DNA from 3 places in the Mesorhizobium sp. M0478 genome. Region 3 is predicted to be linked to each of the others. Evidence: predicted binding sites of a transcription regulator. Region 3 holds the regulator's gene; each other region holds the start of a gene.
What was found. The regulator LexA, encoded in region 3, represses DNA repair genes until DNA is damaged. The targets are predictions, from matches to a motif close to TGTTCNNNNTGTGTTCNG.

Region 1 (4,778 bases), on a different contig from region 3:
TCCCAGCAAGCCCCCAAGAACACGACACCTCGAAGTCTGGAGAGAAAAATGTCCGCTTCCAATTCAATCGTCGTTGCCAGCGCCGCACGCACGGCTGTCGGCTCTTTCAACGGCGCCTTCGCCGCCACCCCGGCGCATGAACTTGGCGCCGTCGTCATCAGGGAGCTTTTGGCGCGCGCCGGCGTCGAGCCGGGTGAAGTCGACGAGGTCATTCTCGGCCAGGTGCTGACCGCCGCGCAGGGCCAGAACCCCGCCCGCCAGGCGTCGATCAATGCCGGCCTGCCCCAGGAGACCACCGCCTGGGGGCTCAACCAGGTTTGCGGCTCTGGCCTGCGCGCCATCGCGCTCGGCATGCAGCAGATCGCCGCCGGCGACGCCACTGTGATCATCGCCGGCGGCCAGGAATCGATGTCGCTGTCGCCGCACGCCGAGCACCTGCGCGCCGGCGTCAAGATGGGCGACTACAAGATGATCGACACCATGATCAAGGACGGGTTGTGGGACGCCTTCAACGGCTACCACATGGGCAACACCGCCGAGAACGTCGCCCGCCAGTTCCAGATCACCCGCGACGACCAGGACCAGTTTGCGCTGGCCTCGCAAAACAAGGCCGAGGCCGCGCAGAAGGCCGGCAAGTTCAAGGACGAGATCGTCGCCTTCACGATCAAGGGCAGGAAGGGCGACACTGTCGTCGACCAGGACGAGTACATCCGCCACGGCGCCACCATCGACGCCATGTCCAAGCTGAAGCCGGCTTTCGACAAGGACGGCACCGTGACCGCCGCCAACGCGTCGGGCATCAATGACGGCGCCGCCGGCGCGCTGCTGATGAGCGAGGCCGAAGCCACGCGGCGCGGCATCACCCCGCTGGTGCGCATCGCCTCATGGGCGACGGCCGGCGTCGATCCGGCGATCATGGGCACCGGACCTATTCCCGCCTCGAAGCGGGCGCTCGAGAAGGCCGGCTGGTCGGTCAAGGACCTCGACCTTGTCGAGGCCAATGAAGCCTTCGCTGCGCAGGCCTGCGCCGTCAACAAGGGCATGGGCTGGGATACGTCGATCGTCAACGTCAATGGCGGCGCCATCGCCATCGGCCATCCGATCGGCGCGTCGGGCGCCCGCGTCTTCAACACGCTGGTTTTCGAGATGCGCCGCCGCCGCGCCAAGAAGGGCCTTGCCACGCTGTGCATCGGCGGCGGCATGGGCGTCGCTCTGTGCGTGGAAGCGCTGTGAACAAGAAGTGAGTAGTGAATAGGGAGTAGTGAATAGGGAAGAAGGAGCAGCGCGGCGGGATATCGATCCCTACTCGCTATTCCCTACTCCCTATTCCCTTCTTCCGACCAAAGGGAGGAAGAACTTTCAATGACCAAAGTAGCGCTCGTCACCGGTGGATCGCGCGGCATCGGCGCCGCCATATCGATCGGCCTGAAGAATGCCGGTTACACCGTTGCCGCCAACTATGCCGGCAATGACGAGGCAGCGGGGAAGTTCAGCGCACAAACCGGCATCAAGGCCTACAAATGGTCGGTCGCCGACTACGACGCCTGTGCCGCCGGAATCAAACAGGTCGAGGCCGATCTCGGCCCGGTCTCGGTGCTGGTCAACAATGCCGGCATTACCCGTGACGCCATGTTCCACAAGCTGACGCGCGAGCAGTGGAAGGAAGTCATCGACACCAATCTGTCTGGCGTCTTCAACATGACGCATCCGCTGTGGGGCGGCATGCGCGACCGCAAATTCGGCCGCGTCATCACCATCTCCTCCATCAACGGCCAGAAAGGCCAGGCCGGCCAGGTCAACTATTCCGCCGCAAAGGCCGGCGACATCGGCTTCTCGAAGGCGCTGGCGCAGGAGGGCGCGCGCGCGGGCATCACAGTCAATGTCATCTGCCCCGGCTACATCGCCACCGAGATGGTCAAGGCGATCGACGAGAAGGTGCTGAATGAACGCATCATCCCGCAGATTCCGGTCGGCCGCCTCGGCGAACCGGAAGAGATCGCGCGTTGCGTCGTCTTCCTCGCCTCTGAGGACGCCGGTTTCATCACCGGTTCGACCATCACAGCCAATGGCGGCCAGTATTTCGCCTGAACGACAGCATTTCGCCCGGTAGGACGGGCCGGCTTATGGCCCGTTTTTTTCATCGCCGGCCGGCGATGTTCCCGGGCTGCGCGCGAGACAATGACCCGTTCCGGCACGCAAAGATTAACGATTTCCAGGCGCCCTGTGCAAAACCCGGTTCGCAAGCTGAGAATTCTCGGTGGACAAGCTGTGGATAACACAAGATGTTGGGGTGAACAAACCAGGAAAATCCCGCCATCGCTGATTCGTCACCCATTCGTTCCGGCTTTGAGCGGAACGTTAACGACCAGGGCCGAATACCACCGGAAAATGGTTAAGGCCGATTAAGAAAATTCAGCAATTTCATAATGTTGGCCGAGGCGTATCGGATCACGACGATGCCCGGCCGGCAAAGGTTAACGCCAATGGTCGCCTTGCAGGAATCGGGCCAGTTTCCGCGATTCAGCATATGGTGAGACTCAGGCTCGCAAAATCCACATGTAGCCGTGAACAAAAGCTGAATCTGCCGGAGTCACTGATTCGTCGCCGATTCGTTCCAGACTCGTTCCAACTGTTAATTGAGACCTCAACGACGAACCGTGGGACTGCCGGCCGGAACATTCCGCTTTCGCTTCGCGCCTGAAATCCCTATGTGTCGCCTGTCATACGCGCCATGCGAGGCGCGCTCCCGACAACACGATGCAGAAAGCCTCATCTCCAGGCCGATGAACATCCAGCCGAAACACACCGAGCCGCTGATCCTGTCGGGTCGCGACGTGACTGCCGTGCTGGGTCCGACCAACACCGGCAAGACCCATCTCGCCATCGAGCGCATGGTGGCGCATGAGAGCGGCATTATCGGCCTGCCGCTCCGCCTTCTGGCGCGCGAGGTCTATGCCCGCGTCTGCGAAAAGGTCGGCGCCCACAAGGTGGCGCTCATCACCGGCGAGGAAAAAATCCAGCCGCCCGGCGCGAAATATTCGGTCTGCACCGTCGAAGCCATGCCGCGCGAGACCGACGTTGCCTTCGTCGCAATCGACGAGGTGCAGCTCGCCGGCGACCTCGAGCGCGGCCACATCTTCACCGACCGTATCCTGCACCTGCGCGGCCGCCAGGAAACGCTGCTGCTCGGCGCGGCCACCATGCATGGCATCCTGCAAAAGCTGCTGAGAGGCGTCTCGGTGGTGACGCGCCCTCGCCTGTCGCACTTGGCCTATGCCGGTTCGAAGAAATTGACCCGCCTGCCGCGGCGTACGGCCATCGTCGCCTTCTCCGCCGACGAGGTCTATGCCATCGCTGAGCTGATCCGCCGCCAGCAAGGAGGAGCGGCGGTCGTGCTCGGCGCGCTGTCGCCCCGCACCCGCAACGCCCAGGTGGCAATGTTCCAGGCAGGCGACGTCGACTATCTCGTCGCCACCGACGCCATCGGCATGGGCCTCAACCTTGATCTCGATCATGTCGCCTTCGCCCAGAACCGCAAATTCGACGGCTACCAGTACCGCAACCTGACGGCGGCCGAGCTCGGCCAGATCGCCGGCCGCGCCGGCCGGCATCTGCGCGACGGCACCTTCGGCGTCACCGGTCAGGTCGATCCGCTGGACGAGGAACTGGTCAAGCGCATCGAGGGGCACGAGTTCGATCCGGTGAAGGTGCTGCAATGGCGCACCGCGCATTTCGACTTCGCCAGCCTCGACGCGCTGAAGCGCTCGATCGAAACCAACGCGCCGGTCGAAGGCCTGACGCGGGCGCTGCCGGCGGTCGATGCGCAGGCGCTCGAACATCTCTCCCGCGACGAGGACATCCGCGCGCTGGCTACCAATGCCAAGCGCGTGGCGCTGCTGTGGGAAGCCTGCGCGTTGCCGGACTACCGCAAGATCGCGCCGGCCCAGCACTCCGACCTGATCGCTTCTATCTACACCGACCTCGCCAAACACGGCCATGTCGACGAGAACTACATGGCCGAGCAGGTGCGCCGCGCCGATACGACCGAGGGGGACATCGACACGCTGTCGCACCGCATTGCGCAGATCCGCACCTGGACATTCGTGTCCAACCGGCCGGGCTGGCTGGCCGATCAGGCACACTGGCGGGAAAAGACGCGCGAAATCGAAGACAGATTGTCGGATGCGCTGCATGAGCGGTTGACGAAACGGTTTGTAGACCGCAGGACTTCCGTCCTCATGCGGCGCCTTAGAGAAAATACAATGCCTGAAGCCGAAATCAGTCCTACCGGAACCGTCCTTGTCGAAGGCCATCATGTCGGCGAGTTGCAAGGGTTCCGCTTCACCGCCGACCAGAGCGCCGGCGGCGAAGACGCCAAGGCCGTGCGTACGGCAGCGCAAAAAGCGCTGGCCGCCGAGTTCGAGGCGCGTGCCGAACGCTTCGGCGCCTGCGCCAATGGCGACCTTGCGCTCGGCTCCGACGGCACGCTGCGCTGGATCGGCGCGCCGATCGGCACGCTGGTTGCCGGCGAGGACGCGCTGAAGCCGCGCCTGGTGCTTTTGGCCGACGAGCAGTTGACCGGCCCCGCCCGAGACAAGGTCGCCGCGCGCGCCGAGCGTTTCGTCAATTTCCAGATCGAGTCGCTGCTGAAGCCGCTGGTCGACTTGAAGAATGCCGAGCAGATCGCCGGCATCGGCCGTGGCATCGCCTTCCAGCTCGTCGAGCATTTCGGCCTCATCAACCGCCGCGACATCGCCGAGGAAATGAAGTCGCTCGAC
Region 2 (4,778 bases), on a different contig from region 3:
GGTTATGGTGCGCAAACCGTGGCGCTGTGGGTGAACGATGCGGCGCGGCCAGTGTCATCGGACGAGAAGTCCGGTCTGCATTTCTGCTTTAGCGCGCCGACGAGGCAGAGTGTCGTTGCCTTCCATGCCGCCGCCTTGCGTGCAGGCGGCAGCGACAATGGCGCGCCGGGCCTGCGCGCCGACTATGGCGAGAACTATTACGCTGCCTTCGTCGTCGATCCCGACGGCTATCGTCTGGAGGCCTATTGCAACGCTGCCGCCTAACACTGACGCCGTCTCCGGTATCGCCATGTCAGACGGTTCCCACCGGTCGGGCTTTGCTCTACCACTATGGTGGCGCAGGGGTCCGGCCCGGCGGGAGGGGTCAGCGATGCCGAGTTTCGACAGCCTGTTCAACGCCTTCGTCACCATTCTGGTGACCATCGACCCGCCAGGTCTCGCGCCGCTCTTCCTCGCGGTGACACGCGGCATGAACCGCGAGGAACGTCAGCAGGTTTCGGTGCGCGCCTCGATCATCGGCTTCCTGGTGATGGCGCTGTTTGCGGTGGCCGGGGCGTCCATCCTGTCGGTGTTCGGCATCACGCTGCCGGCTTTCCGCGTTGCCGGCGGGTTTTTGCTGTTCTTCATCGCGTTCGAAATGGTGTTTGAGCGCCGCCAGGACCGCAAGGAGAAGATCGGCGACGTTGCCATCACCAAGGACATGATCCACAACATCGCGGCCTTCCCGCTGGCGATCCCGCTGATCGCCGGCCCCGGTGCGATTTCGGCGACCGTGCTACTGTCGGGCTCGTTTCAGGGTTTTGCAGCACAAGCGGCGCTGGTCGGCATCATCTTCGTCTGCCTTGCCATCACCTATCTGGTGTTCGTGCTGTCGGAGCGCATCGACCGCATCCTCGGCCAGACCGGCCGCTCGATCCTCACCCGCCTGCTCGGCGTCATCCTGGCCGCGCTTGCGGTTCAGTTCGTCGCGGATGGCATCAAGGCGCTGATGGCGGGGTAAGCGGCAGCCCCTACTCCACCGCCGTATCGACGACCTTGAAATCGTGGGTGATGACAGCCGTCTTGGCCAGCATGGCCGAGGCCGAGCAGTATTTCTCGATCGACAGGTTGATGGCGCGCTGGACCTTGTCGCGCGACAGCGCGTGGCCCGTGACGATGAAATGCATGTGGATGCGGGTGAAGACTTTCGGGTCGGTTTCGGCCCGGTCGGCGTCGAGTTCGACAACACAGTCCTCGATCGCCTCGCGGCCTTTTTCGAGGATGTGGACGACATCATAGGCCGAGCAGCCGCCGGTGCCGATCAGCACCAGCTCCATCGGGCTCGGACCCGGCGTCTTGCCTTCCGGCCCGGAGGCGGTTCCCAGCACAACCTTGTGGCCGCTGCCGGACTCGCCGACGAAGGTGCGCTCCTCGACCCATTTGATCCGGGCTTTCACGGCAATCTTCCTTTCAGAAAGCGTCACTGGCCGAAGACGACCGTGTGCATGATCCGCCCCGGCAGCAGCGTGAACACGCCGGCGCCGATCAGGGCGAAAACATACAGCGATATCATGACCCTGCGATGTGTGGCGACCCGATGCATATGCGCGTGCCAGACCGCCAGCGGCACGGCGATCAACACTAACATCGACAAGAGATGGATCGGGCTGAACGGACCGACGAGGCGTATCTGCTGGATCCAGAAACTGGAGATGGCGACGACCAGCATCAGCGCCGCCCAGGTATAGCCGACGACACGATGACGCGTCGTGCCTTTCGGCAGCGCTAGTTGCGTAGCGCCAATGGCCAGCGCGGCAAGGGCCGCGAAGGCGTGCCATGGAATGGGAGGGCGCGCCGATAGAAGCGGTCCGAGCGACATCGCGCCCTCTCCTCAGATATCGCTGACTACCGTCAGCTCAGAACGGGATTTCGTCGTCCAGTTCGCGCGACGAGCCGCCGCCACCGCCGCCCTTGGAACCGCCGCCACCGCTGTTGCCGCCGCGGTTGAAGCTCTCATTGGGGCCAGACTGGCCGAAATCCGAGCCACGGCTCGCGCCGCTGCCGCCGGCATAGTTGCCGACCTGACCGCCGCCCTCGCCGCGAGAATCGAGCATCTGCAGCTCGCCGCGGAATTTCTGCAGCACGACTTCGGTCGTGTACTTGTCGGCGCCGGTCTGGTCTTGCCATTTGCGTGTCTGCAGCTGGCCTTCGACGTAAACCTTCATGCCCTTCTTCAGGTACTGCTCGGCGACCTTGGCGATCTGGTCATTGAAAATGACCACGTTGTGCCATTCGGTCTTTTCCTTGCGCTCGCCGGAGTTCTTGTCGCGCCAGCTTTCCGACGTGGCGATGCGGATGTTGACGACCGGATCACCGGAATTCAGGCGGCGGATTTCAGGGTCCGCGCCGAGGTTACCGACCAGAATGACCTTGTTGACGCTACCCGCCATGACACTTCTCCGTGCTCATCCGAAACAAATTTCAAGTCGTTCACCTTACAGGCCGCGCACAATCCTGGCTTGCCGCGGCTGGCTTTTCCCACAAGGTTTTTGTTCCCTTTTCGTTCCTATACTGTTAACCACGGATTGTCAAGGAATGGCAGCAATCGCCGACGCGGGCGCGTGGATTTAGCTGACACGCAGGGGCGAGAAGCGGTGTCGTCAGCGCCGTTTTTTAGCTGGCCGCAACGGACCGAAAAAGCCGCTCCACTCCATGCCCATGCCATGGGCGCGCTGTGCGATCACGGTTGGCGCCGACATCAGCCCGACTGCAGGTTCAGATTTCAGAGCCGGGTCATTCAGCAATTTCCCGATCGCGCGCCCGTGCCACCACACCTGAGCGACGAGCGCCGCTACCACCGCGATCAGGCCCCAGGTCCCCAATCCTTCGCCGAAGACGTAAATCCCGTATGGCGGCGATAGCGCCGTACCCAGCTTGGCCAACAAGATCACGGCCACGAAACCGATGACGGCGATCGCTCCTATACCGAGTACGAGGCGGCGATAGAGCCTCAGAGCCTCGTTGAGGTTCTCGGCGGACGAAAGATCGACGTTGGAATTCATAAATACTACTCCTGCCTCGCGATGATCGGCCCATCTTGTTCCCCACGGCTTAGAGGCCCGGCAGGATCCAATCAATACGCAGCATTCAAAACACCCCTTGCCAAATCGATAAGTATCGACTTATGCTTTGCCATGATCGAAGCAGAGATTTTTCGCGCCCTGGCCGACCCGACGCGACGCGCCGTCTACGAGCGGCTGACTTCCGGCGAGATGAGCGTGTCGGAGTTGCGCACCGGCATGAGCGTGTCGCAGCCGGCGGTGTCGCAGCACCTTGCCGTGCTGCGCGGCGCAGGCCTGGTCAGCGAAAGACGCGCCGGCCGCAACGCCTACTATCGCGCCGATCCGCAAGGGCTCGAGCCGCTGCTCGGCTGGATCGAACGCTACCGCGCATTCTGGCCGGAGCGCATCGAAAGACTGAAGGTCGTTTTGAAGGACATGGACCAATGACCGACGAAAAGCAGACGCAGACCGCCAAAGATGCCCTCGCCTTCGAATGCGATCTGCCGGACGCACCGGAAAAAGTGTGGCGGGCACTGACCGTGCCGGACCTCTTGGCGGAATGGATGATGCCGAACGACATCAATCCGGAAACCGGCAGCCGCTTTGCCTTTGCCGGGCCTGAGAAGCCGATCGAGTGCGAAGTGCTCGACGCCGAACCGGGGCGCCTGCTGCGCTATTCCTGGCGCGAGCGTTCCGGCGACGCCGACCGCGAGGAGCTGGGGAGCATCGTCACCTTCACACTCGCCCGCACCGTTTCCGGCGGCACGCATCTGCGCATCGTCCATGACGGGTTTGTCCTGACGCCTGCGGTCGCGATGGCCGGCGCCGGCTGCCGGCTCTGGCTGCGCGCATACAAGCCCAAGCGGCCTGTCGCCGCCAACGCGCCACGCCTGTTGCTGCGCGCCGCCTGAACCGGAAAAATCAAAACGGAGACAATGAGATGAGCGGCTTTGCCAATCTGGTGCCGATGGTGATCGAGCAATCGAGCCGCGGCGAACGCGCCTTCGACATTTTCTCGCGGCTGCTGCGCGAGCGCATCATCTTCGTCAATGGCGAGATCAATGACGGCATGTCGGCGCTGGTCTGCGCCCAGCTCCTGTCGCTGGAATCGGACAATCCCGACAAGGAGATCTCGCTCTACATCAACTCGCCGGGCGGCGTGGTGACCAGCGGTTTCGCCATCTACGACACGATGCAATATGTCAGCTGCCCGGTGTCGACCGTGTGCATGGGCTTTGCCGCGTCGATGGCCTCCTTCCTGCTGATGGCGGGAACGCCGGGGCGGCGCATCGCGCTGCCCAATGCCAGCATCGTGCTGCATCAGCCTTTGGGCGGCTTCCAGGGCCAGGCCTCCGACATCCAGCGTCACGCCGAAGGCATTTTGCGCACCAAGCGGCACATGGCCGACCTCTACGCTCACCATTGCGGCCGCACCCACGAAGAGGTCGAACGCACGCTCGACCGCGATTTCTTCATGACCGCGAAGGAGGCCAAGGACTGGGGCCTCGTCGACCACGTCTTCGACACCCGCAAGCAGGCAGCGGCCTGATCGGCGGATTGAATGCAGGCCGGTGTTCCCTCAATTTCAACGCCGCTGGTCTGGCCTCGCCTTGAGCGCGGCACTATAGTCTTGCCATGCGCTACCACCTGAACAGACTGACCATAGCCATTGCCATCACGGCGGCGACATCGAGCATGGCCTTTGCCGGGGGCAGCACCAGCACGTCGCGGTAAGGC
Region 3 (4,778 bases):
GTCTCGATCGCCGCCTATCTCGTTATTTCAGGCGTCGTGGTTGCCGCCGAGCGCAGCTTCATCATGCTGGCGGTCATGCTTGTCGCCGTGCTGTTTGATCGCGCCGCACTCACCATGCGCAATCTGGCGATCTCCGCCATTGCCGTCATCCTGGTGTCGCCGCACGAGGTGGTCGGTCCCAGCTTCCAGATGTCGTTTGCCGCCACCGCCGCCCTTGTCGGCGCCTATGCCGGCTGGGCCGATTACCGCGCCGACAAGGTGAGAACGCCGCCGGCAAAGCGCTCCTTCGTCGGCTTCCTGTCGCGAAAATTCGCGCTGGCCATGGGCGGCCTCGCCATGACCTCGATCATCGCCGGCAGTGCAACCTTGCTGTTCGCCATCTGGCATTTTCAGCGTGTGTCGCCGCTCAGCCTGATCGCCAATCTGGCCGTGATGCCGATTGTTTCGTTGATCGTCATGCCTTTTGCCGTGCTCAGCGCACTGGCGATGCCGTTCGGCGCCGACGGGCCGTTCCTCTATGTGATGGGCAAGGGTCTGATGGCGATGATCGCTATATCGGCCTGGATTTCCGAGCGCTCGCCGGTCGACGCCGTCGGGCTGATCTCCATCCGCTCGGTGCTGTTGGTGGCGGTCGCCCTCGTCATCGCCACCATGGCCACCACCTGGCTCAGGTTGGCGGCCGTGCCTTTCGCGCTGGCCGGCCTGTTGACGGTGCCGCAGGTGCTTACGCCCGACGTGCTCATATCCGAGGATGCGCATCTGGTGGCCATGCCGATCGGTGGCGGCGAACTCGCCCTCAACCGCGAACGCTCCAACGAATTCACCACGGACAATTGGAAACGGGCGCTGCGGGCCGAAACCATTATCCCACCTGAGATTTTCGAGTCAACAGATACGCGGTTCGATCTCGATCCGCTCGATCTGCCGCCCGGCTCGCCCTTCTATTGCACCGGCGATCTCTGTATCGCCCGGCACCCTTCCGGAGCCATTGTAGCGCTTGCGAAAGACCGCAAGACGGCGCGGCCGGCCTGTGCCTTCGCGAGCCTGATCGTCATCGATGACGCCACCGCCTACAATCCGTGCCGCGACCCGCTGGTGCTGGTCGTGACGAAGAAACAGCTGGCCCGCGACGGCAGCGCCGCCGTCTTCTTCGATCCGCAATCGGCAGCTGCAGCGCCAACCATCCGCTTCGCCGTCGACAAGCCGTATCGCCCCTGGCACGAGCAACGCCGCTTCTCCCGCGAAGCGCGCGGCCTGCCGCCTTACAACCAGCGTGAAAAGTACAAACCCAAGCCGGCTCAGTAGCGCCGGATCAATCCGACAAGCTTGCCCTGCACCTTCACCCTGTCCGGTCCAAAAATGCGGGTCTCGTAGGCCGGGTTGGCGGCTTCCAGGGCGATCGAGGCGCCCTTGCGGCGGAAGCGTTTCAGGGTCGCTTCCTCATCGTCGACCAACGCCACCACGATCTCGCCGGGGCTGGCTGTGTCGGCATTGCGGATGATGACCGTGTCGCCATCGAAAATGCCGGCCTCGATCATCGAATCGCCCTTGACCTCGAGCGCGTAGTGTTCGCCGCCCATGATCATATCGGGCGGCACCGAGATCGAATGGGTCTGATGCTGGATGGCGTCGATCGGCACGCCGGCGGCGATGCGTCCCATAACCGGGATTGAAATCGCGGAAACGGCATCGTCATTGCCGGCCGACATCGAACGCGACGGCGAGCCCGGCTTGATCTGGCGGCCGAGACCGCCTTGGCCCAACGCGCCTTGTCCTTGGCCGCCTTGCCCTTGGCCGGTTTGACCAAGACTGCCCTGAATGACGCTCGGCGAAAACTTCCTCGCCGCATTGAGGCCTGGTGCGATCGAGTCGGGCAGCCGCAGCACTTCCAGCGCGCGCGCCCGGTTCGGCAGCCGGCGAATGAAACCGCGCTCCTCAAGCGCCGTGATCAGGCGGTGGATGCCGGACTTGGAGGCGAGGTCGAGCGCTTCCTTCATCTCGTCGAAGGACGGCGGGATTCCGCTCTCCTTCAGGCGTTCATGGATGAACATCAGAAGCTCATGTTGTTTGCGCGTCAGCATCGCGGCCCCCAAGGGTTCTGAAACCAGAATCAGAAAAAACAAACCCAGAACAAACACTATCTGTTCCAGTTGTGTTCCGCAACCTTTTAAAGTTTAATGAATGTGTTGACGTTTTGTTCAGCGTGACGTTCGGCACCGCGAGCGGCGCTCGTAGTCGTTGGCCGGCAACGGGGTGAAACGAAGACAAAGTGCCCTGCGTCGTCGGCTACGATCGCCGCTTCCTTTTCGGACGGGGCTGCGCAGCATCCGCGCCGGGTTCACTCTGGGCATAGACCTGCAGCGTGTAGCCGATGTGAGCGGTCATCAGAGTTTTCGCACGTTCGACGTCGCGATCGAGGGCCGCTTCCATCAGGGCGGTATGGTGTTCGATCGCCACGGCGTCGCGCAGGGCCGCCACGGCCTTCCGGTGGCCATCCGTGCGGCCGGCGGCGGCGCGCAGCGTCGGGGCCAGACCCAGAAAGCGGTGATGGCGATGCAATTGGTCGGAAATCGTCGCATTGAAGCGCAGCAGCCAGCTGGATGTCGCGGCACTGAGCAGCGCCGCATGGAAGGCATCGTGTTTTTCGTACCACGCGTCGACCGCATCATCCGATGGATCGTCGAGAACAGACCCGCACCGTGAGAGACGATAGTGGGCGGCAACGACCGCGTCTTCCCACTCACGATCGCCCTCCTCGATCGATTCCACCAGCAGGGGCAGTTCGACCACCAGCCGCGCACGCGCCAAATCCTCGAGCTCCGCCCGAGAGACGGGAGCGACCGCAAACCCGCGGTTGCTGATGGCGGTCACAAGCCGTTCCGCCTCCAGCCGCGACAGCGCCTCGCGCAACGGCGTCCAGCCGATGCCGTAGGTGTTGCGCAGCGTGCTCAGCTTCAACGGCGCGGCAGGCGCCAGCCGGGTCGCAAGAATATCGCGCCTGAGCAGGCGATAGGCCGCTTCCGTCCTCGAGGTCTGCTCGTCATCCAGCATCGTGATCCATCAGACATAAACGCTCGGCGGATCATTATATATCAAAGCCTTTCAATGGGTGAATTATATATAATGTTTGACAGTTCAAGGGCGACCACTCAAGATCGCCGGCATGTTTGGGCGGCAGGCTCCGCCGCGCGCGTTTGTCCATGGAGGGGCGCCGGATCATGAGCACGACACCCGATCTCGCTACAATCGAAGCAATGGATGCCGCCGATCCGCTGCGCTCCATGCGCGAACGCTTTGTCTTGCCGCAAGGCGTGATTTATCTCGACGGCAATTCCCTGGGCGCCGCGTCAGCGGTCGTCTTCAGCGAACTGCAGCAGGCCGCCACGCAGGAATGGGCGCACGACCTCATTCGCGCCTGGAACACCGCCGGCTGGTTCAACATGCCGGTGGAACTCGGAGATCAGCTCGGGCGACTGATCGGCGCGGCTGATGGGCAGACGGTGGTCTGCGACACAACCTCGATCAACATCTACAAGCTGCTGCACGCAGCGCTCGGCATGCGGCCGGATCGGTCGGTCATCGTTGCCGAGGGCGACAGTTTCCCGACCGACCTCTACATGGCCGAAGGCGTCGCCTCGACCCGGCCGGGAACGCGGCTGCGGCTGGAGGGCGTCGACGCGGCCGCAATCGAGGAGCTGATCGACGACAGCGTTGCCGTCATCCTGGTCAACCACGTCAACTACAAATCCGGCCAGTTGCGCGACATGGCGGCGCTGACGCGCAAGGCACATGACGCCGGCGCGCTGATCATCTGGGATCTCTGCCACACGGCCGGCGCCTTGCCGGTCGAACTTGACCGTGCCAATGCCGATTTCGCCGTCGGCTGCACCTACAAATACCTCAATGGCGGCCCGGGCTCGCCAGCCTTCATCTACGCGGCCGAGCGCCACCATGACGATGCCCACCAGCCGCTCAGCGGCTGGTGGGGCCATGCGCGGCCCTTTGCCTTCGAGCAGGGCTTTGCCGTCGGCAGCGGCATTCGCCGCTTCCTGTGCGGAACGCAGCCGGTGCTGTCGATGCGGGCGCTCAAGGGCGCGCTCGATATCTGGAACGACGTCGATATGGCGGCGGTGCGCAGAAAAAGCATCGCGCTGACCGACCTGTTTATCCAGCTCGTCGAAGCCAGATGCGGCGCCTACGGGCTTGAACTGGAAAGTCCTCGCGACGGCAGCCAGCGCGGCAGCCAGGTGTCGTTCCTCCATCCGCATGGCTATCAGGTGATGCGCGCGCTGATCGAGCGCGGCGTGATCGGCGATTTCCGGGCGCCGTCGACCATCCGTTTCGGCTTCACGCCGCTCTATGTCGGATATGGCGATGTCTGGCAGGCGGTCGAAGTCCTGGAGGATATTCTGCGCACCGGCGCCTGGCAGGACGCCCGCTTCGCGGTGAAGACCGCGGTCACCTGAGGAACTAGAGCAATTTCAGGAAAAGTGTGAAGCGGTTTTCCGTCCGCAATTGCGTCAAATCAAAGGGCTAGAGCATTTCGCCGTTTACGTTAAACGGTGAAATGCTCTAGAGCCGGGTGCGGACCGTCCAGAGCTCCGGAAACAGCACAACCTCCAGCATCTTCTTCAGATAGGAGGCGCCTGAGGTGCCGCCCGTGCCGCGCTTCAAGCCGATGATGCGCTCGACCGTGGTGACGTGGTTGAAGCGCCAGCGGCGGAAGTAATCCTCGAAGTCGACCAGCTTCTCGGCCAGTTCGTAGAGCATCCAGTAGC

Region 1: the regulator LexA is predicted to act here: its motif matches at 2,611-2,628, upstream of NKI64_RS02430 (helicase-related protein).
Region 2: the regulator LexA is predicted to act here: its motif matches at 2,530-2,547, upstream of ssb (single-stranded DNA-binding protein).

Annotation. Positions count from the first base shown of each region.
Region 1 covers NZ_JAMYRH010000001.1:491,473-496,250, forward strand. Annotated here, with positions in the region: gene NKI64_RS02420 (acetyl-CoA C-acetyltransferase) at 49-1,233, shown strand; gene phbB (acetoacetyl-CoA reductase) at 1,363-2,088, shown strand; gene NKI64_RS02430 (helicase-related protein) at 2,784-4,778, shown strand, end outside.
Region 2 covers NZ_JAMYRH010000007.1:301,201-305,978, reverse strand. Annotated here, with positions in the region: gene NKI64_RS19130 (VOC family protein) at 1-264, shown strand, start outside; gene NKI64_RS19125 (MarC family protein) at 371-1,000, shown strand; gene NKI64_RS19120 (OsmC family protein) at 1,011-1,436, opposite strand; gene NKI64_RS19115 (DUF2306 domain-containing protein) at 1,460-1,858, opposite strand; gene ssb (single-stranded DNA-binding protein) at 1,896-2,429, opposite strand; gene NKI64_RS19105 (hypothetical protein) at 2,640-3,041, opposite strand; gene NKI64_RS19100 (ArsR/SmtB family transcription factor) at 3,174-3,488, shown strand; gene NKI64_RS19095 (SRPBCC family protein) at 3,485-3,952, shown strand; gene NKI64_RS19090 (ATP-dependent Clp protease proteolytic subunit) at 3,982-4,590, shown strand; partial or broken gene NKI64_RS19085 (hypothetical protein) at 4,737-4,778, shown strand, end outside.
Region 3 covers NZ_JAMYRH010000012.1:16,696-21,473, forward strand. Annotated here, with positions in the region: gene NKI64_RS24395 (ComEC/Rec2 family competence protein) at 1-1,305, shown strand, start outside; gene lexA (transcriptional repressor LexA) at 1,299-2,081, opposite strand; gene NKI64_RS24405 (GntR family transcriptional regulator) at 2,287-3,051, opposite strand; gene kynU (kynureninase) at 3,219-4,466, shown strand; gene kynA (tryptophan 2,3-dioxygenase) at 4,573-4,778, opposite strand, start outside.